Regions from separate parts of the Lysinibacillus sp. GW821-FHT14F06 genome, predicted to be linked through region 1. Evidence: riboswitches for the same ligand, from Rfam matches in the RefSeq annotation. Region 1 holds a riboswitch; each other region holds the start of a gene.
What was found. Region 1 has a riboswitch for S-adenosylmethionine ahead of metK (methionine adenosyltransferase). Riboswitches for the same ligand answer to the same signal wherever they lie in the genome.

Region 1 (4,683 bases):
TGATTGAAAAAAACAATCCAATTAACAAAATTCCATAAATAAACCATGGTCCCCACAAAATGTCATTCAGTTTTCCAACAATTGCTTCCATCTTACCCCTCCAATGTGAAAATTCTATTATAAGTCATTATAGTATTACACTTTTCTGAAAATTACAATATTATATTTCAGAAATAATAAATTACTAATTTTCTAGTTAATTGGAGAGGCCATACATCATTCGATGATATAGCCAATTCTACGAAGTGCGTTGTTGATAAAATCACGAATATAGACAAAAATCTCTTCCCTCTCTACTTCGTGAAATAGATTATGGTAGCAATTCGCCCATTCTTTGAATTGAAACTCTGTAAATTCCTGCTGATGAAGCCAATTACGAGTCTGTTTAGTTTCCGTTATATTATCTTTTTCTGCTGTCATCACCAGCATAGGCATATTAGGGAATTGAGCCTTAGGTAATAATACTAAATTTCGCATCATTTGCTGCAGCTCTCGATACCATTTCACTGAAACAACTGTCATAAAAGGAATCTCATCCTTCATCTCTTCTCTACCTTCTACACTACGGGTCAATTTTTCAAATGTAATTTCATGTGTTATTTTAACATTAGCTGTTAGAGCACTTAAACTTGTTAAAGCATTTGATAGTTTACCTGGTAACAACTTCAATTGAAGCCATGGTGAGGTTAAAATAATGCCTGCACATTCATATTTTTTCTTCTGCATAGTATGTAGTAATAATGTTGCACCAAGACCATGTCCTATTAAAAACACTGGTAAGTTATACGAAAAAGCATTCTCCATTAAATGTCTTGTATACTTATTGTATTCTTTAATATCTTCATCATGGACACGCGAAAATCTTGCATTGACACCATGATTAGGCAAATCCCCCATGACTATGTGGAAGCCTTCCAATCTAAGTTTTTCTATCAGCCATGCATACCAGCGGTGATTTTCATATGCACCATGAAGAATAGCAACCACAGCCTTTGCTTGTCCATCAGCTTCCCATTTCCACATTTACATAGTCCTCCTAAAAAATAATTACACATTGATTATAAGTGAAATATCTAACTTCATTAATTTTATATTTCCATCAAGTTGCGTATTTGATACGATAATATTACATCATAGAAAGAAAAGAGGCGATTCTCATGATCTATCCATTTAAAGGTAAAACACCAACAATCGATCCATCCGTTTTTATAGCTGATTATGCTACCGTTACTGGTGACGTTACAATAGGGGCTGAAACAACTATTTGGTTTAACACTGTTATTCGTGGTGATGTGTCACCAACTATTATTGGTAAACGAGTAAGTATTCAAGACCTTTGTTGCTTACACCAAAGCCCGAAATACCCGCTGATTATTGAAGATGAAGTAACAGTGGGACATCAGGTAACTTTACATAGCTGTACGATTCGCAAAAATGCCTTAATAGGTATGGGTTCGATAATATTAGACGGAGCAGAGATTGGAGAGGGTGCATTCATAGGAGCTGGCAGTCTAGTACCTCCGGGTAAGGTCATTCCACCGAATAGCTTAGCATTAGGTCGTCCGGCTAAGGTTGTTCGTGAATTAAATGCTGAAGATAAAGAAGATATGGAACGTATCGTCCGTGAGTATGCAGAAAAAGGACAATATTATAAATCTCTTCAAGCAAACAATAAATAAAACTAAACAAAGCAGCCCATATCATTTCGGGGCTTCTTTTTTATATTAAGAAAAGGGCTATGTAAATAAACTAGCCCCTTCCTAAATTAATACTTTCATATAATTTATAATTCACTTTAACACTTTAGCGGGATAGCTTATTAACGTACTCTTTCTCTTAAAGCATCTGCTTTATCTGTTTGCTCCCAAGGTACATTTAAGTCAGTACGACCGAAGTGTCCATATGCAGCAGTTTGCTTATAGATAGGGCGACGTAAATCAAGCATTTTAATAATCCCTGCTGGACGTAAGTCAAATAGCTCACGTACCCACTCGACTATCTCGCTTTCTTTCACTTTTCCAGTGCCAAATGTATCAACAGCAATGGATACTGGCTGAGCAACGCCAATTGCATAAGCTAATTGTACTTCAGCACGTTCTGCTAAACCTGCTGCTACAATGTTTTTGGCTACATAGCGTGCTGCATATGCTGCAGAACGGTCAACCTTTGTGGCATCCTTTCCAGAGAACGCACCACCGCCATGACGCGCATAGCCACCGTATGTATCCACGATGATTTTGCGCCCAGTTAGGCCTGCATCACCTTTCGGACCACCGATGACGAAACGACCAGTAGGGTTAATGAAATATTTAGTATTTGCATCTAGTAATTCACTTGGAACAACTGGTGCAATTACGAACTGTTTTAAATCTGCCTGAATTTGTTCGAGTGTTGCCTCTTCATCATGTTGTGTTGAAATGACAATCGTATCTACTCGTACTGGGATATTGTTTTCATCATATTCAATCGTCACTTGCGTTTTACCATCAGGACGTAAATACGCTAGTTCTCCAGATTTACGAGCTTCTGTTAAACGACGTGCTAATTTATGCGCTAGACTAATTGGTAGTGGCATAAGCTCAGGCGTTTCGTTACATGCATAACCAAACATTAAGCCTTGGTCACCTGCACCAATCGCTTCAATGTCAGCGTCTGTCATAGAGCCTTCACGAGCCTCTAGTGCTTGGTCAACTCCCTGTGCAATATCTGGTGATTGCTCACCAATAGCTACAAGCACTGCAAGGTTTTCTGCGTCAAAGCCATATTTCCCTCGTGTATATCCGATTTCCGCTACAGTATCTCGGACAATACCTTTAATATCTACATAGGTAGAAGTCGTAATTTCTCCTGCTACTAATACTAATCCTGTTGTTACTGTTGTTTCACACGCTACACGTGCATTTGGATCTTCTGCTAAAATGGCATCTAAAATGGCATCCGAAATTTGGTCACAAATTTTGTCTGGATGTCCTTCTGTCACGCTCTCTGATGTAAACAGTCGACGGTTTGTCATTTGGTTTTCCTCCTATTACTCTTACAAAAAGTATTTGTGAATGAATACGGTACTCATTACCCATGTCAAGTCCGCTCCTAAGGATTGAACTCTCAAGCCGTTACTGCTGTCGCTCCACTTTCGTACAAAAAACAGCTGATGCTTTTAACACGAGGATTTCGAAAGATCCGTCATTATAATAAGGAAAGAACTACATATACTTACCTTTGTATTTGTTTTTAACAAAAAAAAAGCCTTTTCTCACGCTTACTAACATGAGGAAAGGAATAATGACTTCGTAACCTTTCACTCTTATCGTTCAAGGGGTTTCCCTTGCATCAGGTTGGCACCAACGCATGTCGTGAAATAGTTCATGCAGGTTGCCGGGTTTCACAGGGCCTGACCCTCCACCAGCTCGGGATAAGAGTATCCGTTCAATATCTCATATTACGTAAAAGGTCGAACGTTGTCAAATATTTTTTGCTGTATTATTGTTAAGGTATGAGAGAAATTTTATGACCACAATATGATTGACACTTGGATGATGCTGTAAATGGAAGCAAAATAATCCCTATTACTACCTTATATCCTGTGTTAACATAAAAGTGACCTAGTGTCTTCATACATATAGCATAATTCTTATGACACAGAAGCCAACACCCTCTACATGCGGGAAGATGAAATCAGGTTTTACTCCTTCAAAACTCGAGTTAATAACCTTCCATCTTGTGCGAACCTCATGTTGGTCAAAGGCTATCAAACGCGGTTATGCTCTGGTGAATGAATGATGACATCTCTCATTATAAATTTACTTTTTGTCGTTTTCTTGAAAAGTAATAAAATCTCAAAAATAATTTCTGAATTAGTATAGATTATTTAAGCAATTGTGTTATACTATTTTTGAAATTAAGAAATTCTCCCTCAAACTCAAGGGAATACTATAAAAAAGGATGGTATTTAATCGATGAATTCAGTAGAAATTGCAAACGAACTGAAGGAATTATTAAGCGGCGGTAACATTAATGTTCAACTTTCAGTACCACAATTAGCTGAAAAGGCTACATCTCGTGGTGAAGCTATGTTAACAGTAGATGGCGCAGTTCGTGCAGAAACTGGCAAATACACTGGTCGTTCACCTAAAGATAAATATACGGTAGAAGAAGAAAGCACAAAGGATAAAATTGACTGGGGCAAAGTAAACCAACCAATTTCTTCTGAAGTGTTCGATAACTTATATGTAAAAGTAGTAAAATATTTAAAAGAACGTGACGAATTATTTGTATTTAAGGGCTTTGCTGGTGCCGATAAAGATTCACAGCTTAGCATCCAAGTCATCAATGAATACGCTTGGCACAATCTTTTTGCTCATCAATTATTTATCCGTCCAACAGAAGAAGAGTTAGCTTCTCATGTTGCTGACTTCACAGTTATCTCAGCTCCTAACTTTAAAGCAGACCCTGCTGTGGATGGTACAGCTTCTGAAACATTCATCATTGTATCTCTTGAAAAGAAAGTCATCCTAATCGGCGGAACTGAATATGCTGGTGAAATCAAAAAATCAATTTTCGGTATTATGAACTACCTATTACCACAACAAGGCATCCTTTCTATGCACTGTTCAGCAAACGTTGGTGAAGCTGGAGATGTGGCATTATTCTTCGGTTTATCTGGTACTGGTAAAACGACTTTAT
Region 2 (4,683 bases), on a different contig from region 1:
GTACACATTGTAGAACAACCACCTACGAAGGACGAATTAACAAAATTATGGCAAGAAAGCGGAATACCACTGAAAAAGTTCTTTAATACGTCTGGCATGAAGTATCGAGAGCTTGGTTTGAAGGACAAACTTGTTGATATGACTGAGGAGGAACAGCTCGAGCTACTTGCTTCTGATGGTATGTTAATCAAACGTCCAATCGTTACTGATGGAAAAAAAGTAACTTTAGGGTTTAAAGAATCTGATTTTGAGCAAGCTTGGAAATAGCCGTAATTATCCTTGTTTTTATAGGGGAAGTATGGCAAACTGAAAGTGAATATATTACATATTTATGGAGGGGTTTTTTGCATGAGCACACCTAAAGACTTACGATACTCTGAAGAACATGAATGGGTAAAAGTAGAAGATGGAAAAGTACGTATCGGTATTACACACTTCGCACAATCTGAATTAGGAGATATCGTTTTCGTTGAGCTTCCACAAGTTGGCGATGAAATCAAAACAGACGATCCATTTGGTAGCGTAGAATCAGTGAAAACTGTTTCTGAATTATATGCACCAATCTCAGGTAAAGTAGTTGAAGTAAATGCAGATTTAGAAGATAGCCCAGAATTCGTTAATGAATCACCATATGAAAAAGCTTGGATGATCGTTGTTGAGCCTGCTGATGCAGCAGAAGTTGAAAAGCTTATGACAGCAGAGCAATACGAAGAAATGATCGCTGAATAAGACAAGCCATAATAGAAAAACGTCGGGCATTCACCGACGTTTTTTATTATCTTCAAGGCTGGTAAGATAGTCGCTTTTTAATGGGTGTCTAACATTACCATCATTAGTACTTAATTGATATAATGATTATAAGGAAAAGGGATATGTCTAATGGGGGTGGCGTGATGTTCGAGGGAAAATGCTTAATTGTTGAAGGCCGTTCGGATAAGCTTCAAATTGAACCTATTTTAAGTGAAGATGTCACAATACTTTGTACGAATGGTACAATTGGTGTGCATCAATTAGAAGTTCTGCTTGATCCATATGAAGGCTGTGAGCTTTATACATTTTTTGATGCAGATCCATCAGGTGATAAGCTGCGGGCATTAATGGACAGACATTATCCAGAGGCAGAGCATTTACGTACAATGCCAACGTATAAAGAAGTCGAGACAACTCCGAGAAAGGTATTAGCAATGATATTGCTACGAGCACATTTCTCAATCCATAATCAATTTATTTTGTAAGGTTGCGTGAAAAAATGGAAGAATGGTCAAAAGAGCAGTGGGTCGCGGCTGTCCAGTCGGGTGAAAGAGCTGCCTTTTATTTATATACACCTATGTGTGGTACATGTGCAGTTGCATCGAAAATGATGATGATTATTGAGCAATTACTGCCAAGGCTTCAAATCGGCAAAGCGAATTTAAATTTTGTCGAGGAGATTGCTTTAGATTACGAAATCGAGAGTGTACCATGTCTACTCGTCTGTGATGGCGGAAAAGTGACAGAAAAAATCTATGCATTTCAATCCGTACCATTTTTATACGAATTGTTAAAAAAATCAATTGACTGAAGTTTGCTAGCATGGTAAAGTAACAAATATATTACTAAAACATTAAATATATCGAGCTCTTATGAAGAGTGGCGGAGGGAAGTGCCCTATGAAGCCCGGCAACCATCACAAAGTGAAAAGGTGCCAAATCACCCAAAGATTTATCTTTGAAAGATGAGAGAACGGTTGAGCGTATAAATACGTGACCCCTTCTACTTGTCTGTGAGTGAAGGGGTTTTCTATATGAGAAAAGGAGTATTCGCTATGATCCAGCTTCAAAATATTACGAAGAAATACAAAACCGCAAATGGCGAATTAACAGCAGTCAAAGACGTAAACCTTGCCATTAATAAAGGTGAAATATTTGGCATTATCGGCTATAGTGGCGCTGGTAAAAGTACAATGATTCGTTTATTGAACGGTTTAGAAAAGCCTACATCTGGTAGGGTGACGGTTAACAATCAAGAGTTTTCATCTATAAAGGGGCAAAAGCTAAGAGATGCTAGACAAAAGGTAAGTATGATTTTCCAGCATTTTAATCTACTATGGTCTAGAACGGTCGCTGAAAATATCGCTTTTCCACTAGAAATCGCAGGTGTTTCAAAGGCACAGCGTGATGCACGTGTGAAAGAATTGATTACCCTTGTTGGTTTAGATGGTCGTGATCAGGCGTATCCATCACAGCTATCAGGCGGCCAAAAGCAACGTGTCGGCATTGCTCGAGCACTTGCCAATAATCCAGAGGTTTTATTATGTGATGAGGCAACCTCAGCACTCGATCCAGAGACTACGGATGCAATTTTGGATTTACTTGTTGATATTAACGAGCGTATAGGATTAACAATTGTATTAATCACACATGAAATGCACGTTATTCGTAAAATCTGTCATCGTGTAGCAGTAATGGAGGCTGGCGAAATAGTAGAACGTGGTGAGGTATTACAAGTATTCCAAGCACCACAAGCTGCTATTACGAAAAAATTTGTGTCTCAAATTACAGATACAAAGGAAACACAGGAGACGGTTGCTCAAATAAAAGCAAATTATCCAACTGGACAACTTGTTAAGCTAATTTTTGTCGGCGAAAAAACAGAACAGCCCGTTATTTCACACCTCGTCAAGCACTTTGATGTAGAGGTCAGTATTGTACATGGTAATATCTCTCAAACGAAAAACGGTGCTTACGGTACACTTATTGTGCAAATTGATGGTACTGAGGCAAATGTTGCCGATGCACTAGGTTACTTAAATACAGTCGAAGTACAAACGGAGGTGATTGAAAATGCTAACTAATCTCTTTCCGAATGTCGACTGGGAGCGAATGTGGGCTGCTACCTATGAAACGCTATATATGACAGCTATTTCAACCGTAGTTACATTCATTCTTGGATTAGTAATTGGAATCGTATTATTTTTAACAAGTCCACATCAACTTTGGGCTAATAAGATTGTTAATTTCTTAACAGGATCACTCGTAAATATTTTCCGTTCGATTCCATTTATCGTGTTAATTATTTTATTAATTCCTTTTACGAAATTCATGCTCGGCACAATCCGTGGAGCCAATGCTGCGTTACCAGCATTAATTATTGGTGCTGCACCATTCTATGCACGTATGGTATTAATTGCATTACGTGAAATTGATAAAGGGGTAATCGAGGCGGCTCGTTCCATGGGTGCCAAAACATCTACTATTATATGGAAAGTGTTAATTCCAGAATCATTACCTGCGCTTATTTCAGGTATTACTGTAACGGCTGTAGCGCTTGTTGGGTATACAGCAATGGCTGGAATTATTGGTGCAGGCGGGTTAGGAAACTTAGCCTTCTTGGACGGCTTCCAGCGTAATCGCTCAGATGTGACATTAATGGCAACTATTCTAATCTTAGTAGTTGTATTTATTATTCAATGGATCGGCGATATGATTACAGCTAAAACAGATAAACGTTAAAGGTTATTTCGGTTTCCTACCGTTAACATATTTTTGAACAACATAAAAGGGAGTGTAATAAAATGAAAAAGTTATTAGCAGGATTATTCTTATCAGTATTAGTACTAGCTTTAGCTGCTTGCGGTGCTGGTAAAAAAGATGATGCGAGCTCAGGTGCATCAACAGAAGATAAAACAGATAGTAAAGAAAATGTGACATTAACTGTAGGTGCTTCTAATACACCACACGCAGTAATTTTAGAAAAAGCAAAACCGATTTTAGCTAAAGAAGGTATTGATCTTAAAATTGAAACGTATACAGATTATGTATTACCAAACCAAGATTTAGACTCTAAAACACTTGATGCTAACTATTTCCAACATATTCCTTATTTAGAGCTTCAAATTAAAGATAATGGTTATGATTTCGTCAATGCAGGCGGTGTTCACATCGAACCAATCGGCATCTACTCTAAAAAATATAAATCACTTGATGAGCTACCAGAGGGCGCAACAATTTTACTTTCTAGCTCAGTTGCAGACCACGGTCGTATGCTTTCATTATTAGAAGCAAAAGGCTTAATTAAACTAAAAGATGGTATTGATAAAACAGCAGCAGAAATTAAAGATATCGCTGAAAACCCTAAAAACTTTAAATTCGATGCTAATACAGCACCTGAAATGCTTGTGCAAATGTACGAAAATAATGAAGGTGACGCAGTACTAATTAATTCTAACTTTGCTATCGATAATGGCTTAAATCCAGTGAATGATTCAATTGCTCTTGAAGATAAAGAGTCTCCATATGTGAATATTATTGCTGTTCGTGCGGGCGATGAAACAAAGAAAGAGATTAAAAAATTATTAGAAGTGCTAACATCAAAAGAAATCCAAGACTTCATCCTTGAAGAATGGAAAGGTTCAGTTGTACCAGTTCAATAATCATTATTTTATAAAAGGGTATGTGAGTGTTTAAGCTTACATACCTTTTTTGTTGTTGGGATTTTAGTAGTATAAAAGTCAATTTTTTGTAAAGTAAATCAAAAAAATATTATATTTTGACAGAAGAGAAATGATATTTCCAATATTTTTGTATAGAAATTGAGTAGTATAATTTATTACTATAGTTCTGTTGTTTATATATGAAATAAGTGATAGAAAATAGTAAAGAGATTGAAATACCTCTTACATCAATATTGGAGTGAAACCAATGA
Region 3 (4,683 bases), on a different contig from region 1:
GAAGTTTTCTTCTAGTTCATCAAAGGTAATTCCACCTGTCACTGATAAGGTTTTTGTAGTAGGCCCCATCGCTCCTGCTACAAAACGCGGCCAATCAGAGGTAGAAAAATCATCCACTGCCTTACGTGCTATTTCTACAGCACGCTTATTGATTTCCTCTGCCTTCGCCCCCAGATCATATTCATTTAATACAAGAGGAGTGCCTCCAAATGTATTTGTACAAATAATATCTGCCCCAGCCTCTAAATATTTTCTATGAACCTTTTCAAGCACATCCGGTCTAGTTAGTACAAGATTTTCATTACAGCCATCATATTCCTCGCCACCGAAATCCTCAGCTGATAAGTTTTCATTCTGTAGCATTGTCCCCATTGCGCCATCAAGAATTAAAATTCGTTTCTCTAGTTGCTCTTCAATCAAATGCTTAGCCATTTATACTTACCCCTTTTTTTTGTTCATCCAATTGCTCAATAAATTTCATTAGTTCTAGTGTCATATCATAGCGTAGGAATGGTGTAATAAGATAAATACCATTGAAATATTGTGCAGCTACCTCTACTAATTCCTTAGCAATTGCAATTCCCTCAAGCGTTGCGCGCTCCTTATCCTCGCCACAAGCCTTCATACGTGCTAAGGCTTCTTCAGATAATTTAATGCCTGGTACTTCATGATGTAAGAACTCCGCACTTTTATAGCTCGTTACTGGCATAATCCCTATATAGATTGGTGCTTCTAAATGCTTTGTTGCCTCATAAATTTCTATAATTTTTTCCTTTGTATAGACAGGTTGTGAAATAAAATAATCTGCTCCATGCTCAATTTTCTTTTCTAATCGAGATACAGCTCGGTCTAATACACGTACATTCGGATTGAACGCAGCGGCTACAGAGAAATTCGCCTTTTGACGCAGCGGCTTCCCTGAAAATGATACACCTTCATTTAACTGTTTGATTAATTGGATCAGCTCCATTGATGATACGTCATAAACACTTGTTGCCCCTGGGAAATCGCCAACCTTTGTTGGATCTCCAGTCACCGCTAATATATCATGAATCCCTAGTGCATTTAAGCCCATTAAATGGGATTGCAGGCCAATTAAATTACGATCTCGGCATGTAATATGTGTTAACGGACGTACCCCATGTGTTTCTTTCAACAATGCGCCCATTGCCACATTACTTATTCTTGGAGACGCGAGCGAATTATCTGCCATCATAACCACATCTGCGCCTGCTTCATATAATTTTTTAGCACCTTTAATAAAGCCATCGATTTCTAAATGTCTCGGTGTATCCAACTCAACAATAACCGAGCGTTGACGTTTTACTTTTAAATGCAGAGGCTCAAATCTTGATGGTTCTGCCTCACGTACAATCTCTACTTTTTCAGGCTTCGCTAATTTTTCTTCTACCGGAGATAATTCCTCTAAGTATTTTTTCGCTGCAGCAATATGCTTTGGCGTCGTACCACAGCACCCTCCTATTAAACGTACACCTTGATCTCGAAGTGCTACGGCTGCTCGACCAAAATAGTCTGTCTCAGACTCATAAACAACCCGACCATCTTCTAAGTCTAGAAGAGATGCATTTGGATATGCTGACATAAATGCCTTTTCAGGAAGTTCTACACCTTCAAATGCTTGAATCGTATGGAATGGACCTAAACGACAGTTAACACCTACGATATCAGCGCCAAGTGCCTCAAGCTCATGTAGAGCGTAATTTAAACTCTTTCCATTTTGCAATACTCCCGGTTCATGCATTGAAACTTGCGCAATTATTGGCAACTTGGTTTTTGCTCGAAGCATCTTTAATGTTGCTGTTAATTCTTCAAAATCATAATAGGTTTCGAGTAAAAGTCCATCTGGATTCCCAGCAAGTAAGACAGTTGCTTGCTCTTCCACGGTCGATAAAATTTCTTCTAACGTTGCATCGCTTTTTCGGATGCCTCGAATTCCTCCAATAGTTCCTAAAACAAATTGGCCACCATCTGCAGCAGCTCGCTTTGCAATCGTAATAGCAGCTTCATTAAACTGTTGAACACGCGATTCTAATCCATAGCGTGCTAATTTTATGGCATTCGCTCCATAAGTATTTGTTTGAATAATATCGGCTCCAGCCGCGATGTACTCTCTATGAATCTTTTCAATTAATTCTGGTCTTTGAACATTCATTTCCTCATGACAGTACTCCAAGCCATAACCGTATAATACCGTACCAATTGCACCATCTGCTGTCAGAACATGCGTTTTTAACTTTTCAAGCAATCCCATAAAACTAGCCCCTCTTCCTATTTTTCTATAATAAAAAAGCCTTCTTTAACACAAAGAAGGCTTTTACGTTTCGTAATTGTTGTTCCTTCTCATCTTTGACCATAGGGTCTTCTGGATTTAGCACCTGACAAAAGTTGGTTGCTGAAGCATCATAGGGCCAGTCCCTCAGCTTCTCTTGATAAGAATTTAGTATGAATTTTTTAAATAATTAAAAGAATCATATCGTTAACAAACGTTTGAGTCAAGACTATTTCACGTAACAAAGGATATTTCAAACGAAAAATATAATTTTTTGTCTTATATTCTGCAATTAAGAGAGTTTTTCAGCAATATTCTCCCCAATTTTTTTACCGTTTTGAATACAAGCACCTATACCTACACCAAAATAAGAGCAGCCCGCAATGGATAAATTCGGATAATTTGTTTCGAGCTCTTGTAATAAACCCTGTAATGCCTCACGATGCGCTAAATCATACTTTGGCATTTGATCAATCCATCTACTCACATTTACGACATTTGGTTTTTCTTCAATCCCCAAGCTTTTTCTTACATCCTCTAGGGCAACAACTGTTAATTCTTCATCTGTCATCGTAAGTAATTTCTCATACACAGGGTTAATGCTTTTATAGAAGATTCGAACGAGTAATTGCTCATTTGCTGAAGTATGCTTCCACTTGCGGCTTGTCCATGTCGCTGCATTACAGATTACATCCGAATTATGTGACACAATAAAGCCTGTTCCATCAGCTGGCAATCTATTATCAGGTATATCAAATCCTAAATAAATTGTAATGGCTGAGGCAGTATTGAACTGTTCAAAATAACGGTTCAATGTTTCATCCGTTAATAGGCTCTGTACAGCTTCATTAGGTAATGCTAAAACAACATGATCTGCATCAATGATCGTATCATTTGCCAAAGTAACTCGGTAGTGATTTTCCTGCTTGTTGACACTAGTAGTGGTAATTCCCTTTAAAATTTCTACATCAGTTAACATTTCTTCAAGACGATCAATTAAAGACGATAAACCATTTTTAAACGAAATAAACTTTTTATTAGCAGCTTTTACAAATTGTTCTCGATTTGCATCAAAACCTTTAATGATACTTCCATACTCATTTTTATAATCAATTAAATAAGGTAAAGTGGAAGCAATCGATAGTTGATGTAAATCTCCTGAATACACTCCTGCAAGTACTGGCGCTATTTGGTTTTGGACAAGCTCCTCTCCTAAATAATACGTTAAAAATTCTCCAATAGAGCTGTCCTTTGTAAAGCCCACATTTGGCATTGTCAAATCCCTTAACGCTACTTTTTTACCTTCTTCGGATACAAGTGTACTTTCTTCCAGAGAGTGTAAGCTCATTGGAATACCGAACGTCGAATCTGCCGGAATGGCATGGAGCTCATTATTTGTGTATATATAGGAAATCCCAGTTTCGTTATATACCAAATCCTTCTCAAAATTAAGCTCTTCAACAAGCTCCATAACACCTTTATGACGAGCTACAATCGAATCTGCCCCTGTTTCCATAATGAATCCCTGTTCGTAATCAGAGTGTAACTTACCCCCTAGATATGTATTTTTTTCAACAAGCACAAGCTTTACATCTAAATTTTTCTCCTTCACTTGACGCTGCAAATAATGCATCGTACATAAACCCGTAATACCGCCGCCTAATACAACCACTGTTTCCATATTAACCGCCCCTAATTTTTGTTGTCTTCCTTTAGTATAAACTCTTTTTATTGAAAATTACGCTAAACCCTTTACAAATTTAGCAAAAATGGAGCTATCCAGTGGTTAGGATAGCTCCATTTCTATGACTAAAGTATGTATCTTTCCATGATGAAACGAAAAAATACTTTTAACTTACAATCTCGGACATCTGCTTGTTACATTACACAACCTATATATTACCTCACGAACCATTAAATTACACATATTGATGCTTGTTATAGTGTTTACAGGCTGTAGATTTTCGTTTGCCCCAATAAAAATATCCTTGCCGTGAATTAATTTAAGTGTTGGGCAACATTTGCTAATTTCTCGGCTGAATTTGTTACTTCTTCAAAGGCAACTCCCAGCTCATTAAGAATCTCTGCTATTGTTAATACTTCTTTTTCCATACTATCATTCTGTTCTTTTGCTTCTGTCATTGATTCTAATATCTTCGTAAATTGCCCTTCTGTTTGAACCATATTTTCCTTGCCAGATATGACCTCTTCTTGAATATTATTAAGAGAGTGTGTTAACTTATCTGTCCGTTCATTTGTTTTTTGTAACAACATGGCTACTGATGTTACAGAATCTTTTGTTTGAATTGATAGTTTTCGAACCTCATCTGCAACTATATTAAAGCCTTTACCCGCTTCTCCAGCACGGGCTGCTTCTATAGCTGCGTTTAAAG
Region 4 (4,683 bases), on a different contig from region 1:
CTGCACGATGACGAAACCGACCTGATCAACATTAGTAGTTAATGTGGAGGCCAAAACGATAAACACAGGTACAAGCGCAGATGCTAAGCTTGTCGCACTGGCAAAACCTAAGTGAATAAGAATATTAAATAGTGTAACCAATGCGATTGTTGCTAGTATCGGCATAGTATCTAGACCAAGTGAACCAAACACCTTGTCAGATAACCATGATGCACCTTTCGTATTCAATAAAACTGTGCCTAGCATAATACCTACCGCAAAGACGATAATTGTCCCCCAAGGAATATGAGGCTCAACTTCCTTCCAAGTATAAACACCAATTTTGGGCATTAATAGAATAGCGATGGCAATAATTGTGACTGTTGTTGTGTCGAATGGGTGTAGCTTGCCCTCAGTTGCCCAGAAAAATAGTAAAATCATTGACGTAATGATTAAACGAATTTCTGGAGCTTTTAATGGGCCTAGTTCTGCAAGCTGCTTTTTGATTACCTCTTTACCGCCTTCTATGTTATTAGTTTCAGGCTTAATCAGAGAAATCATAATGAAAAATAAAGCTATAGACATGATAATCGAGAAGGGGGCTGCGTAGAGTAACCAGGTACCCCAAGAAATATCCACATTAAATTGTTCTTGAATAAAATTTAAAGCGACCATATTTTGAGCGGCTGCTGTCTTAATCCCAATATTCCAAATGGAGACGGCCTGTACTGAGGTAATGACAAGTAAGGCAGCGAGTCGGCTATCACGAGGCAAACCAAATGCAGCGACCATTCCAAGTAGTATTGGGACCACTGCTCCGGCACGAGCTGTAGCAGAAGGAACAAAAAATGCGAGTGCTATAGATACTAAAATGGCCCCAAAAACGATTGCTTTTGTTTTAGTCCCTACAAGCGAAAGTATCCATAGGGCAAGTCGTTTATGTAAGTTGGTAATTTGCATCGCTGCTGCTAAAAATAGAGCTGCGGCTACTAGGGCGACTGCAGAATTACTAAATCCACTTAAAGCTAGTTTTAAGGCACCTGCTGTTCCTAATTCTGTTGTTGGATCGTCTATTGACGGAGCAAGTCCTAGTAAAACAGTTACGAGTGCGATAATCATGGCAGAGCTGACAGGATATGAAACTGCTTCCGTTACCCAAAGGATGACTGCGAAAGCTAAGATGGCTAAAGCCCGTTGACCCGCAACAGGTAAATCGCCGCTATTAGGTAAAAAAATAATGATGATTAATGAAGCAAAGGCTAAACCAATCCAAAGTGGCTTCAAATTACGTTTTGCTGCTTCTTGTTGAAGTGTAGACATATTTTCTCATCCTTTCTACAATAAATATGACGATTATTGTCTATAACATCGGTCAGTAAAATGTTTTATTAAGAAAATAATTTGTCTATTTACTGGAGAAAAAATTAATATGTGAAATACTCTTTTTTTACAGCATTAATAGTAAATAAAGAGAAAATATATGGTCATAGAAAAGACAAAAACATCCAAAAAATTATTATTTCTTTTTCTTAAAAGCTGAAGTTACTTTAGGCTCTGTTCCTTTGACTAATCGTTTAATATTTTCTATATGCAAAATGATAGCTATTCCAAAAAGTAGCAAAGCAATGATCGTTGGACCTATCCCAGGAATCCATAAAAAAGTTGCTGTACAAAAAACAAGATAAAACTCTAAAACGCCAACGATTAAATAGTTTGTTGCAAAAGATAAAATGACAAATAAAATAAGTGCAAATAAACCAATTTTCCAATCAACAGCAAGCAAGATTCCTATGATGGAGGCTGTACCTTTACCGCCATTAAAGCCCATATGAAATGGAAAATTATGACCTAGAATGACACCTGCTGCTATGAGATAGATGAAGAGCCAAACCTGTACCTCTGTGTAATGTGTTGCATCTGCTAGATAGAAATGTGCGCCGATAATCGCTAATACACCTTTACCAATATCGATAATCGCTACTAATACCCCATATTTCCATCCTAGGGAAAGGGTTGCATTGGATGCACCTGCATTCCCATGACCAGTCTTTTTTAAATCTACACCGGATAAAAACTGAGCCACTTTAGAGCCATGAAGACAGCCGATAAAATAACCAACAATAATAAATAGAATGATGGTTTTGATCATGAAAATCCTCCTTTCTAAATAAATATTAAAATAGTGTATGCGTTCATATTACGTAAAGAAGCAGACTGAAGTTTCGGAAAAAATAAAATTTTAGTATTGACAGAAAAAAAGTCTATGTTTATACTGTGTAACAACGATGGAAATTGAATCTCAATACTCTTATCAAGAGCGGCGGAGGGATAGGCCCTATGATGCCCGGCAACCAGTAAGTGACATACTTGCTAAGGTGCTAATTCCTACAGATTCTTACTTGGATCTGGCAGATAAGGGGAGGAAAACTTGCAACCGCAACCCTCTTCTTAGCTGAAGGGGGTTTTTGTTTTTCTACTGAAAAAATCCTCCTCATCTCCGGTACCATCGTAAAAAAATAACCACTTGGAGGTATATAATGACAAATTTTAAACCAGAAACATTGCTGTTACATGGTGGCCAAGAGCCAGACCCAGTAACAGGATCTCGTACCGTACCCGTATATCGCTCAACAGCTTTTGTGTTTAAAGACACTGCCCATGCGCAACGTCTTTTTGCCTTAGAGGAAGCTGGTAATATTTACACGCGTATTACGAACCCAACTGTAGATGTATTTGAAAAGCGTGTCGCTTTATTAGAAGGCGGTACTGCAGCAGTAGCACTTTCATCTGGTGCAGCAGCAATAGCATTTTCAATATTAAATCTTGCAGGTGCAGGGGATGAAATTGTTGCAGCTAGCTCTTTATATGGTGGTACTTATAACTTATTTGCTAACACACTACCAAACTATGGTATTAAAACAATTTTTGTAGATGAAACAAATCCTGAGAACTTCAAAGCAGCAATCACTGATAAAACAAAAGCAGTATTCGCTGAAATTTACGGTAACCCAAGTTTAAAAGTACTGGACATTGAAGCAGTGGCTAATATTGCACATGAAAGCGGCTTACCATTAATTATTGATAGTACATTTGCTTCACCATATGGCTCTACACCAATTGACTTCGGTGCCGATATCGTTGTTCACTCCGCAACAAAATGGATTGGTGGACATGGAACAACTTTAGGTGGCGTTGTCGTTGATGCAGGGAAATTTGATTGGACTCGTGGTCGTTTCCCAGGATTCACTGAGCCAGATGCTTCCTATCATGGTATCAGATATGGTATAGACACAGCAGCAGCTGCATTTGCTACAAAACTGCGTGTACAATTACTACGTGACTTCGGACCAACATTAAGTGCTGATGCAGCATTTAATTTATTACAAGGTTTAGAAACGCTTCATTTGCGTATCCCTAAACATAACGAAAATGCTTTAGCAGTAGCTGAATATTTACGAAACCACCCATCTGTGGAATATGTAAATTATAATGGCTTAGAAGATTTTCCTACACATGATTTAGCTAAAAAATATTTAAGAAATGGCTTCGGTTCTGTGCTTACATTTGGCATTAAAGGTGGACGTGAAGCAGGGCGTAAATTAATCGATAGTGTGAAATTATTCTCCCACGTAGCTAATGTAGGGGATGCTAAATCATTAATAATTCATCCAGCTTCTACTACACATCAGCAACTATCAGCAGAAGAGCTAATTCAAACTGGCGTAACCGAGTCGCTCATTCGCTTATCAATCGGTTTAGAGGCAGTAGAGGATATTATTGCAGATTTAGAACAAGCTATTGAGCAAGTAACAGCTTCACAACAAAAGGTTGAAGCATAAAATATCGGCTAATGTTGTGGCGTTTACGTATTTTCTCATTCGATAAGCCTCATTTGGTAATGCGTAAAACGTTGCTACATCAAGCACTTATCTCATTTGATAAATTATCTGAAATTTTTTATAAATAATACCTAGTAATTTTATAAGTATTATTGACTTAGATAAAACCATGTTGTATACTAGGAAATAAGTTAAGCGTTCGAAAGGCTACCAACCTAGAACCAATTTCCAGCACTGACTTTTTGATCGGTTAGGTGCTCCAAATGATACTATGATTCCATTCGTTTTCATAAGTGCTCCCCCACTTTTGAAATATATATGAGTAGCTGCCAAGCCAGCAGCTACTCTCACTAAAAAACTGATGATAAAGGAGTGTTTTAAATGGGAAATGTTTATAGTGCACAAAACATTGCATCTTATCTTATTTACGAACTAAATGAAGGTCATGTGTTTGTGAACAACATGTCCATTCAAAACATACTGGCATCAGTTGAAAGTAAGTGGCAACAAACTTTTGGACATTCTGCTTTTGAGGAAAATGTTTATGCAAAAGAGGAAGGCTATACAGTAAAAGAAGTTTTTGAGGCATATGAAGAATATGGAATGAGTCATATTCATCTACCTGCGACAGAGTTTTATTTAAAATACGGTACATTTCAACTAGTTGAACGTACGTATGCTATACCAAATTTTACACAAGATGAAATAGGACTTGTTCAGCAAGCTATTAAACAATCTCGTTATCAGTTGTTAATAAAAGCTAGTTAATTCTCCCTCATATATTTGAGCTCATTCTCTGCTGCTACAGGGAATGAGCTTTTTAATTGAACAGAAAAAGGGAGTAAGCTATTTTTGTAAATAATTT

Region 2: another riboswitch for S-adenosylmethionine. It lies ahead of AC1RNS_RS14905 (methionine ABC transporter ATP-binding protein); the one in region 1 lies ahead of metK (methionine adenosyltransferase).
Region 3: another riboswitch for S-adenosylmethionine. It lies ahead of AC1RNS_RS25745 (bifunctional homocysteine S-methyltransferase/methylenetetrahydrofolate reductase); the one in region 1 lies ahead of metK (methionine adenosyltransferase).
Region 4: another riboswitch for S-adenosylmethionine. It lies ahead of AC1RNS_RS12315 (O-acetylhomoserine aminocarboxypropyltransferase/cysteine synthase family protein); the one in region 1 lies ahead of metK (methionine adenosyltransferase).

What each region holds. Positions count from the first base shown of each region.
Region 1 is NZ_JBXAPF010000049.1:4,749-9,431, reverse strand. It holds gene AC1RNS_RS25065 (alanine/glycine:cation symporter family protein) at 1-91, opposite strand, end outside; gene AC1RNS_RS25060 (alpha/beta hydrolase) at 217-1,023, opposite strand; gene AC1RNS_RS25055 (gamma carbonic anhydrase) at 1,158-1,679, shown strand; gene metK (methionine adenosyltransferase) at 1,820-3,013, opposite strand; SAM riboswitch class I at 3,302-3,419, opposite strand; gene pckA (phosphoenolpyruvate carboxykinase (ATP)) at 3,957-4,683, shown strand, end outside.
Region 2 is NZ_JBXAPF010000016.1:24,203-28,885, forward strand. It holds gene AC1RNS_RS14885 (arsenate reductase family protein) at 1-267, shown strand, start outside; gene gcvH (glycine cleavage system protein GcvH) at 349-729, shown strand; gene AC1RNS_RS14895 (hypothetical protein) at 894-1,235, shown strand; gene AC1RNS_RS14900 (thioredoxin family protein) at 1,250-1,561, shown strand; SAM riboswitch class I at 1,618-1,721, shown strand; gene AC1RNS_RS14905 (methionine ABC transporter ATP-binding protein) at 1,805-2,833, shown strand; gene AC1RNS_RS14910 (methionine ABC transporter permease) at 2,823-3,491, shown strand; gene AC1RNS_RS14915 (MetQ/NlpA family ABC transporter substrate-binding protein) at 3,554-4,411, shown strand; gene AC1RNS_RS14920 (response regulator) at 4,680-4,683, shown strand, end outside.
Region 3 is NZ_JBXAPF010000055.1:9,122-13,804, reverse strand. It holds gene metH (methionine synthase) at 1-432, opposite strand, end outside; gene AC1RNS_RS25745 (bifunctional homocysteine S-methyltransferase/methylenetetrahydrofolate reductase) at 425-2,272, opposite strand; SAM riboswitch class I at 2,359-2,457, opposite strand; gene AC1RNS_RS25740 (protoporphyrinogen oxidase) at 2,583-3,971, opposite strand; partial or broken gene AC1RNS_RS25735 (methyl-accepting chemotaxis protein) at 4,289-4,683, opposite strand, start outside.
Region 4 is NZ_JBXAPF010000011.1:123,116-127,798, reverse strand. It holds gene AC1RNS_RS12325 (DASS family sodium-coupled anion symporter) at 1-1,299, opposite strand, end outside; gene AC1RNS_RS12320 (glycerol-3-phosphate acyltransferase) at 1,496-2,128, opposite strand; SAM riboswitch class I at 2,285-2,398, shown strand; gene AC1RNS_RS12315 (O-acetylhomoserine aminocarboxypropyltransferase/cysteine synthase family protein) at 2,517-3,818, shown strand; gene AC1RNS_RS12310 (hypothetical protein) at 4,200-4,586, shown strand; gene AC1RNS_RS12305 (hypothetical protein) at 4,583-4,683, opposite strand, start outside.